4 regions of the Streptomyces sp. AK010 genome follow, and region 1 is predicted to be linked to each of the others. Evidence: riboswitches for the same ligand, from Rfam matches in the RefSeq annotation. Region 1 holds a riboswitch; each other region holds the start of a gene.

Region 1 (2,182 bases):
GAGCCCTGCCGGCCCAGAGCAGGACCCGAAAGGCATGTCCAGCGGGTGCCCTCCGCGCACCCCGGCCCGCGCGACCCACATCCGGGCCACCCCCGCGGCCATGACGCCCGCTCCGCGCCTCGCGCCCCGTCGGAGCCCGCAGCCGTCACCGGTGCCGTGCCGACGCCTCCCGGTGCGCCGCCGCCCCTCGGAGCCCTGACGGCTGACCGACGGTGTGCCACAGCGGTGCGGAGATCCCGACGTCGCCCCCGGCCGTTTCCTCCTCGGTGGTCCTTCCGGTGCCGTCCGCCTCCGCACGCAGCCCCGCCCGCCGCACCAGCCGCGGGAGCAGCCCCACAGGCCGACGCAGACCAGGAAAGCCGCGGCGCCCGCGGCGGCACCGCCGGTCCGGCCCGTGGTCACGCCGGCCACCAGCAGCACGGAACCGCTGAACGCGAACACCAGCACGCACAGGGCCGATGGTGGCCAGGCGCGAGGAGACCTGCACGATGCGGGGCTTGACGCCCTGCTGGAAGAGGGAGCGGTCAGCGCGGCCGAAGCGGTGAAGAGAGCGGCGGCGAGGACGGCCAGCAGCAGTGCGACGACGTAGGTGATGCGCTGGACCGTGCCGAGGTCCTCGAAGCGCGAGGTGAAGGCCGGCGACAGCAGGAAGGCGAAGAGGAACTGCACACACCCGTCTGGGTGACGCGGAGTTCCTGGAGCAGCTCGACGAAGGTGCGGTCGGCGCGTTGTAGCCGGCGTCTCGTTGCGCGCGGTGCAGGGGCGGTGCTCGGCCATGGGGTCACAGGTGTCCAGATGAGCCCGTGTCACGCTCCGGCGTGCGGCGGCGCGTCAAGGACGCCGCCGCACGCCGGGCGGATCACTTCACGCGTCCGTACCAGACACTCTTGGTCCAGATCTTCTGCAGTCGCACCACGTCCCCGCTCTTCGGGGAGTGCCAGAGCTTGTTCTTACCCGCGTAGATACCGACGTGGTACACGTTGCTGCCCGAGTGGAAGAACACCAGGTCGCCCGCCTTGCGGTTCTTGGCGGAGATGTGGTGCGTCTTGTTGTACTGCTGGGCAGCCGTGCGGGGAAGCTTCTTGCCGGCTTTCTTGAACGAGTAGAGCGTGAGCCCGGAGCAGTCGAACCGGTGCGGACCGGTGGCCCCGTACCTGTAGGGAGCACCCTTCTTGGAGGCCGCGATCTGGAGCGCCTTGGTCGCCGGTGTGGCCGCCGCCGCCTCGGATGCGAAGCCGGGCGCCACGATGGAGCCGCCCACCGCGGCGATGGTGAGCGCCGAGGCCGTGCCGGCCCGGGCCATGAGCGACGGGACACGATTGAGCGCAGTCATGCGCAACCCTTCGTCAGCCGCCTGTGAAGGATGACCTGTCGGATTCGGGCTGACAAAGTTGCCCGGCCGCTGACGCGGCTTCACCCCAAGGGCTGCTCGGCTCCGGTCATGGCGTGACCGTCCCGGCGACCCGTCGTGCTCGGGTCCTCCACTCCTGCCGATCCACTCCTGTCGACCGGTCATCCGGGCGGCGGCAGGACTCGGCGTCCGCCCGGATCGCCCCGCCACAGCGGCGGGGGCTTGTCGTCAAACAGGGATCTTGGCGCATGCGTGTCCGGATTTCCCAACGGAACCGGGGATTTGTGTTGTTACTCACCACTCACCCGTTCGGGTGGACACGTGTGCGTTCGAGCCGCTGTCCACGGGTTCGCGGAGCTCCGGACCAGGGATGGAATGCCCCATTGCGTCCGCCGGCTACGCGCGTTGCGCAACCGGAACGGTCCCGAAACTCGTCTCCCGCCTACTCCGAACAGAGGTACGTCTTTTGGTCCGTTTCAACTCAGCTCCGGACGCATCGCGGACGGCGCGTGCGTCCGGACCGACGGTTCCACGTCAACTGACGGACTCCGGAGGCAGGGTGAGCCGGGCGGTGCGCCGCTCGCCGTCCAGCACCCGCAGGGCCCGGGCCAGGGTGCCGGCGTGCAGTTCCGTCTCGCCCCGCCGGTGCATCAGGGCCAGCGCGTCACGCAGCGCGGTCGCCTTGCCGACCAGGGCCTGGGCGGCGCGCAGTCCGCGGTAGGTGTCGCCGTCCTGGGCCGGGTTGATACGGCCGAGCAGGTCGACGACCTCGAGGTAACGGTCGATCAGTTCCGCCTCGGCGCGCGTCAGGGCGGGCAGGGGCGGCAGTTC
Region 2 (2,182 bases), on a different contig from region 1:
GCCGCGCAGGCCAGGCCGAGGGCGATGCGGGAGAGGACGTCGTATTCCGCCGAGTCGAGACCGACCGACACGATGCCGGTCGCCAGCGCATACGTCGCCCACCAGGTGGCAAACGGGGAGGGACCGGGCATAGCGCCGATGCTAGAGAGCGCCGCGCGGGTTACGGGAGGGGCACGCGCGTGTGCCCCTCAAAAACGTGGCGGGACTTCTCAGGCCGGGCGCACCACGCTGTGGATCGCGGACTCGCCGTCGTAGTAGATCGACTCCTCGCGCACGTACGTGCCGGGCTTCGGGGCGTGGATCATCATGCCGTTGCCGATGTAGATCCCGACGTGGGTGACGTCGTCGTAGAAGAAGACCAGGTCGCCGGGCCGGGCCTGGGAGAGCGGGACCGTGGTGCCGGCGTTCACCTGGTCGTAGGTCGTGCGCGGCAGGGTGACGCCCGCGGCCTTCCAGGCGGCCTGGGTGAGGCCGGAGCAGTCGTAGGAGCCGGGTCCGACCGCGCCCCACACGTACGGCTTGCCGATCTGGGCCCGGGCGAAGGCGAGCGCCTTGTCGGCCTTGGTGGCGTACGAGGAGTCGGCCGGTGCCGTCGAGGGGGACGAGCCGGAGCCAGACGAGGAGGGCCCGCTGTCCTGCTGCTGAGCCGCCTCCTCCTGCGCCTTCTGCTGCGCGGCCTGCTGCCGGGCCAGCTCGTCGGCCTTGCGGGCGGCCTCCGCCCGCTTCTCCTTCTCGATCGCCGCGAGCCGGGCCTTCTCCTCAACGGTCAGCTTCGACATCAGCTCACGCGCGTCGGCGAGCTTGCGCTGGACGGTGGCCTTGGCCGTCTTCAGGCCGTCCTGCGAGTCGGTGAGCGTCTCTAGGCTCTCGGTGGCCTCCTGGCGCTTCTTCATCGTCTCGGACTGCTGCGTGACGTAGTCGTCGACCGCGACCTTCTGGCGGCCGGTCATCCGGTCCATCAGCTGGGTCTGGTCGAAGTAGTCCTGCGGGGTGTCCGCGAGCAGGAACGTCGCGGTGTCCGGGGCGGCGGCGCCGGTGCGGTACTGGGCGGAGGCGAAGGAACCCAGCTCCTCGCGCGCCTCGTTGAGCTTCTGGGTGCGCTCGGCGACGTCGTCGAGGAGGGTGTCGGCGCGCTTGCGCTGCTTCGCGGTCTTCTCCTTGGCCGCGTTGTACTTGTCGGTCGCCGACTCGGCCTGGCGGTACAGGTCGTCGACCTTCTTCTCGACTTCCTCCAGGCTGGGCTTGTCGTCGGCCGCGGGGGCGGCGTTGGCCGACTGGGACAGCAGGGCCACGGAGGTGAGGGCCGCCGTGGCGAGGGCGGGGGTCCGTATGCCTGCCACGCGCGTACCCGTAGGACGCGACTTGCGGTGCGACGCCAAGGGAGGCGACTCCTTCCACGTTCCGCCTACCGAGTTAGCTGTCGGGTTCGGGCGGGTGGTTCGGAAGGTTTGCCCTACGGCCGTCTCCGTACAGGGAGTCGGGCCGATTCACCCCAGGTTCACGGTTGGGTCCCCGGCTCCGGCTGCCGCTGCGGCGTGCCGGACTCGGCGGAGGCCGCGCGGCCCGGCGACGTTCGCCGGTGGGGGTCATGCGGCCTGGTCGCACGGTAGCCAACTCGTGTGGCCCCTGTGAAGGTTGATGGGTGATATGCCCGATACATTTTCGTGACCTTACTCAAGAGCCTTGCCGATAGTGAGCGATCGAGGGGGATTGGTCGCGATTCATCCGCAATTGCGGGGGGCGTAGCAGTCCGTGATCATGCGGTCATGGAGGGCGACAAGAAGCCGTCGGTCGGTCGGCGGGAGCCCCGGCGCGGGGGCGATGTTCTCAGGGCGGCGGCGGGCTGTCAGTGGGGCGCCCTAGACTCGGAGAGCGATGAGCAGCCTCTTTGACGACAACTTCCTGGCGAACCTCCAGGCCCAGCGGGGCCCGGCCGACGAGCCCCCGCCGCCACCCGAGGACGATCACGTACCGGAGCCGATTCCGGACGATCTGTTCGGCGGGAAGTTCGACGCGCCCCCGGACCGGGACGCCTACTACCGCGACGGCGCCCCCCGCCCGGTGATCGACTCCGCCGCGCTGCTGGAAGGGCTGAACGACAACCAGCGCGCCGCCGTCGTCCACTCCGGCTCCCCCCTGCTCATCGTGGCCGGAGCCGGTTCCGGCAAGACCCGGGTGCTCA
Region 3 (2,182 bases), on a different contig from region 1:
GAGGAGACCGTCGCCGCCATCGACTCCGCGGCTGTACGCGCCTTCTACGAGAAGCACGTCCGCCCCGCCACGGCCACCGTCGTGGTCGTCGGCGACCTCACCGGCATCGATCTGGACGCCCTGCTCGGGGACACGCTGGGCGCCTGGACGGGCTCCTCGGCCGAGCCACGTCCCGTGCCTCCGGTCACCGCCGACGACACTGGCCGGGTCGTCATCGTGGACCGCCCGGGCGCCGTCCAGACGCAGCTGCTGATCGGCCGGATCGGGCCGGACCGGCACGACCGCGTATGGCCCGCGCAGGTGCTCGGCACGTACTGCCTCGGCGGCACCCTCACCTCCCGCCTGGACCGTGTCCTGCGCGAGGAGAAGGGCTACACCTACGGCGTACGGGCGTTCGGCCAGGTCCTCAGGTCCGCCCCGGACGGCACGGGTGCCGCGATGCTCGCCATAAGCGGCTCCGTCGACACCCCCAACACCGGTCCCGCCCTCCAGGACCTCTGGACGGTGCTGCGCACCCTCGCCGCCGAGGGACTGACCGACGCCGAGCGGGACGTCGCCGTGCAGAACCTGGTGGGTGTGGCGCCGCTGAAGTACGAGACGGCGGCGGCCGTCGCGAGCACGCTGGCCGACCAGGTCGAGCAGCACCTCCCCGACGACTACCAGGCCACGCTGTACCGGCAGCTCGCCGCGACCGGCACCGTGGAGGCCACCGCGGCGGCCGTGAGCGCCTTCCCGGTGGACCGTCTGGTGACCGTCCTCGTCGGTGACGCGGCGCAGATCAAGGCGCCGGTCGAGGCCCTCGGCATCGGCGAAGTCACCGTCGTCGCCGCCGAGTAGCGGCACGCGGAACGACACGCGCTCAGGGGCCCTGGTTTGTCTTCAAAGGCACCAGGGCCCCTGTATGCCCGAATTGGGATGGGAGTTGCCTGTCTGCCCTGTGGGATGCGCTACAAAAGCCGGGTTTCGTTTGGGAATTGAAAGTGGCGCCGCTTAGCGTCATCCGGGCTGTTCGTCAGGTAGTGCGCCGCACCCGCGGCACCGGACAGTCATCGCCGAGTCCCCGTACGGCGCGAGCCAGGGGAGCCGGGGACCCATCGCAGTCCCTGGGGTGAATCGGGCGCCCGCGCGAGTCGCGAGGGAGTCCGTAGGAGACCTTCCTGCTCCGAACCCGTCAGCTAACCCGGTAGGCGAGAGGGAAGGAAAGGACCAGCCACCACATGGCGTTCACTCGCGCCACCGGGAAGCACCGTCGTCCCAGCAGGATGCAGCGCTCCACCGCCCGCGCGGCGGGCGTCGCGGCCCTCGCCACCACCGGCGTGATCGGCACCGTGGCGGCCCCCGCTGCCTTCGCCGCCGAGCCCAGCGCCGAGCAGACCGGCCTCACGCCGGTCGTCATCACCATGGGCGACACCGTGGCCCAGCAGATCGACGCCCAGGCGCTCGCGCAGCAGCACGCCGCCGACGAGGCCGCCGCCAAGCAGAAGGCCGAGGAGGCCGCCCGCAAGCGGGCCGCCGAACTCGCCGAGCGGGCCAAGGAGGCGGCCGAGAAGGCCCGCGAGGCCAAGGAGCGCGCCGCCCGCGAGGCCGAGCGCAAGCGCCTCAACTCCTTCGTGCCCCCGATCTCCGGCTCGTACGTCTCCACCAGCTACAAGGCCAGCAGCGGTCTGTGGTCCTCCGGCAGCCACACCGGCGTCGACTTCCACGCCGCCAGCGGCACCTCCGTCCACGCGGTCGGCGCGGGCACCGTCGTCGAGGCCGGCTGGGGCGGCTCCTACGGCAACCAGGTCGTGATCAAGATGAACGACGGGACGTACACCCAGTACGGTCACCTGTCCTCCATCGGCGTCTCGGTGGGCCAGCAGGTCACCCCGGGCCAGCAGATCGCCCTGTCCGGCGCGACCGGCAACGTCACCGGCCCGCACCTGCACTTCGAGGCCCGCACCAGCCCCGAGTACGGCTCGGACATCGACCCGGTCGCCTACCTCCGCTCGCACGGCGTGAGTGTCTGACCGCAACCTCTCCGCTTCCCCCGAAAGCCCCGGCTCCCCGAGCCGGGGCTTTTCGCCGTTTACGGCCCCCCGCTGTCCAAAAAATATCCATGGATTGTCGCCTGCCGTCGGAAATTCCGGCTCATTGCAATAGAGTCACGGAACGCACGCCGCTCGTCGGCGTTTCACGGGGA
Region 4 (2,182 bases), on a different contig from region 1:
CGCGGGCGTACGGCGGGTCGTCACGGCCTGGCGCGAGCCGGACACCTTCGTGACCGACGCCGACGGCAGCGGTCTCCTCGCGGCCGAGGGGGTGGAGGTCGTCGTCCTCCCGGAACACGAGGAGCGGGCCAAGGCCCCGAACCGTCATCTGCCGGGCTGAGCACGGCCCGGCCGGTGGGTGTGCGCGAGTGGTCCCGCGGATGACGTACACTGGTGACACAACGACGCGGGGTGGAGCAGCTCGGTAGCTCGCTGGGCTCATAACCCAGAGGTCGCAGGTTCAAATCCTGTCCCCGCTACTGAAGGCCGAGGGCCGGAATCCGAAAGGGTTCCGGCCCTCGGTGCGTTTCCCGACACCTGATCACGTTCGGTGAGCGAATCACCCCGTTCCGCATAACAACTGACACACTGTCAAAACCCGTCAGTCACTTGCGGCGCGGCCAACTCGTCCGATTTAAGCCGGTCAGGGCAGGTAAGTCCGCGCGAAAAAGGTTAATGATCAAGTGGAATCGCTGGAATACCCCTCGCGCCTCCATTAACGTTCGATAACGCAGCGCGGTCGTCCCAGCCGTCACAGAAGGCGGCTCCGTGCGCACGCGCCGAATCCCGAAAGGGAACCGGGGAACCACCACTTGGGGTGAATCGGGCGGATACCACCGTGGAAGCACGGCAGGTATACGCGCGTAGGAGACCTTCCTGCTCCGAACCCGTCAGCTAACCCGGTAGGCGAGAAGGAAGGAAAGGAGTACGCCCACGTGGCGTCCAACCGGCCTGCCCCCGCGGCCCCGTACGCGCCGAAGCGCGAGAACGACACCTTCGGCTTCGGCGGCCAGCGCACCGACGAGGGCCCGTTCCAGGAGTGGAACCCCACCGAGGAGTCCATCCGTCCCGTCCGCGGCCGGCATCGCGTCACCAAGCAGCGCGGCGGAGGTCTCGCCCGCAGCTCCACCGTCCTGGGCGTCGGCGTCATAGCCGCCGTGGGTGCCGGCGGCATGGCCAGCGCCCAGACCGGCAAGCCCCCGGTGTCCATCTCCGTGCCGGACCTGCCCTCGGTGGGTTCCCTCATCTCGGACGACGACACCCCCGAAGGTTCCGCCACCCCGCTCAGCGGCCTCGGCACCGCCACCGCGGACACCGCGGAGGGCACCTCCGGCGCCCGCGCCGGCGCCGGTGACGCGCTGCGTGCCCGGATCATGGCCCAGGTCGAGCACCAGCAGGAACAGATCGAGACCAAGGCCGCCGAGGACGCCGCGGCCGCCGCCGAGAAGGCGGCCAAGGACGCGGTCGCCAAGGCGGAGAAGGAAGCCAAGGCCAAGGCCGCCGAGGCCAAGCGGAAGGCCGAGGAAGAGGCGAGGAAGAAGGCCGAGGCCGAGCGGCTCGCCGCCCTCGCCAAGCAGTTCACGCTGCCGACCTCCTCGTACACCCTCACCTCGACGTTCGGCCAGGCCGGCGCCTACTGGTCCTCCGGCTATCACACCGGCCTCGACTTCGCCGCCCCCACGGGCACGCCGATCAAGGCCGTGCACAGCGGCACCATCACCGAGGCGGGCTGGAACGGCTCCTACGGCTACAAGACCGTCCTCACCCTCGATGACGGCACCGAGATCTGGTACGCGCACCAGTCCTCCATCGGCGTCAGCGTCGGCCAGAAGGTCAGCACCGGCGACGTCATCGGCCGCGTGGGCGCCACCGGCAACGTCACCGGGGCGCATCTGCACCTCGAGGTCCACTCCGGTGGCTCCGCCAGTGGCATCGACCCGATGGCCTGGCTGCGGGGCAAGGGACTGACTCCGTAAGCAGCGCACGTTCGTTGAAGCATCGGCGGCCCTGACGACGACCCCCCGACGTCAGGGCCGTCGGCTTTGCGGTGCTGCGTGGCGTCGTGTGGCCTGGCGTCGCGCCGTGTGGCGTGGCGTCGCGTGGCGTGGCGTCGCGTGGCGTGGCGTGGCGTCGTGTGGCGTCGCGTCGTGTGGCGTGGCGTGGCGTCGCGTCGTGTGGCGTCGCGTCGTGTGGCGTCGCGTCGTGTGGCGTCGCGTGGCGCGGCATCGCGGGGCGGGGCGGGGTGTTTACGGGAGTTTTGCGTCCGTTGCGGAATGAGGCGTTCCTGCGCGGTCGTTGACACCGAGCATGACGTCTCTTCGCAAGCTCGGTACTTCCGACCTCGAGGTCTTCCCCCTCGCCC

What was found. Region 1 has a riboswitch for cyclic di-AMP ahead of HDC93_RS27490 (C40 family peptidase). Riboswitches for the same ligand answer to the same signal wherever they lie in the genome.
Positions count from the first base shown of each region.
Region 2: it holds a riboswitch for cyclic di-AMP, as region 1 does, so the genes downstream of both, HDC93_RS34015 (C40 family peptidase) here and HDC93_RS27490 (C40 family peptidase) in region 1, are expected to answer to the same signal.
Region 3: it holds a riboswitch for cyclic di-AMP, as region 1 does, so the genes downstream of both, HDC93_RS28235 (M23 family metallopeptidase) here and HDC93_RS27490 (C40 family peptidase) in region 1, are expected to answer to the same signal.
Region 4: it holds a riboswitch for cyclic di-AMP, as region 1 does, so the genes downstream of both, HDC93_RS06165 (M23 family metallopeptidase) here and HDC93_RS27490 (C40 family peptidase) in region 1, are expected to answer to the same signal.

Region 1 covers NZ_JACHCX010000016.1:111,673-113,854, forward strand. Annotated here, with positions in the region: gene HDC93_RS37875 (DUF6328 family protein) at 1-669, opposite strand, end outside; partial or broken gene HDC93_RS39775 (hypothetical protein) at 699-785, opposite strand; gene HDC93_RS27490 (C40 family peptidase) at 860-1,333, opposite strand; cyclic di-AMP (ydaO/yuaA leader) riboswitch at 1,337-1,549, opposite strand; gene HDC93_RS27495 (hypothetical protein) at 1,886-2,182, opposite strand, start outside.
Region 2 covers NZ_JACHCX010000027.1:16,103-18,284, reverse strand. Annotated here, with positions in the region: gene HDC93_RS34020 (hypothetical protein) at 1-131, opposite strand, end outside; gene HDC93_RS34015 (C40 family peptidase) at 210-1,379, opposite strand; cyclic di-AMP (ydaO/yuaA leader) riboswitch at 1,387-1,560, opposite strand; gene pcrA (DNA helicase PcrA) at 1,876-2,182, shown strand, end outside.
Region 3 covers NZ_JACHCX010000017.1:63,073-65,254, reverse strand. Annotated here, with positions in the region: gene HDC93_RS28240 (pitrilysin family protein) at 1-837, shown strand, start outside; cyclic di-AMP (ydaO/yuaA leader) riboswitch at 1,041-1,205, shown strand; gene HDC93_RS28235 (M23 family metallopeptidase) at 1,218-2,009, shown strand.
Region 4 covers NZ_JACHCX010000003.1:18,952-21,133, reverse strand. Annotated here, with positions in the region: gene HDC93_RS06175 (dihydrofolate reductase family protein) at 1-160, shown strand, start outside; tRNA gene HDC93_RS06170 (tRNA-Met) at 226-299, shown strand; cyclic di-AMP (ydaO/yuaA leader) riboswitch at 588-744, shown strand; gene HDC93_RS06165 (M23 family metallopeptidase) at 756-1,796, shown strand; gene HDC93_RS06160 (aldo/keto reductase) at 2,128-2,182, shown strand, end outside.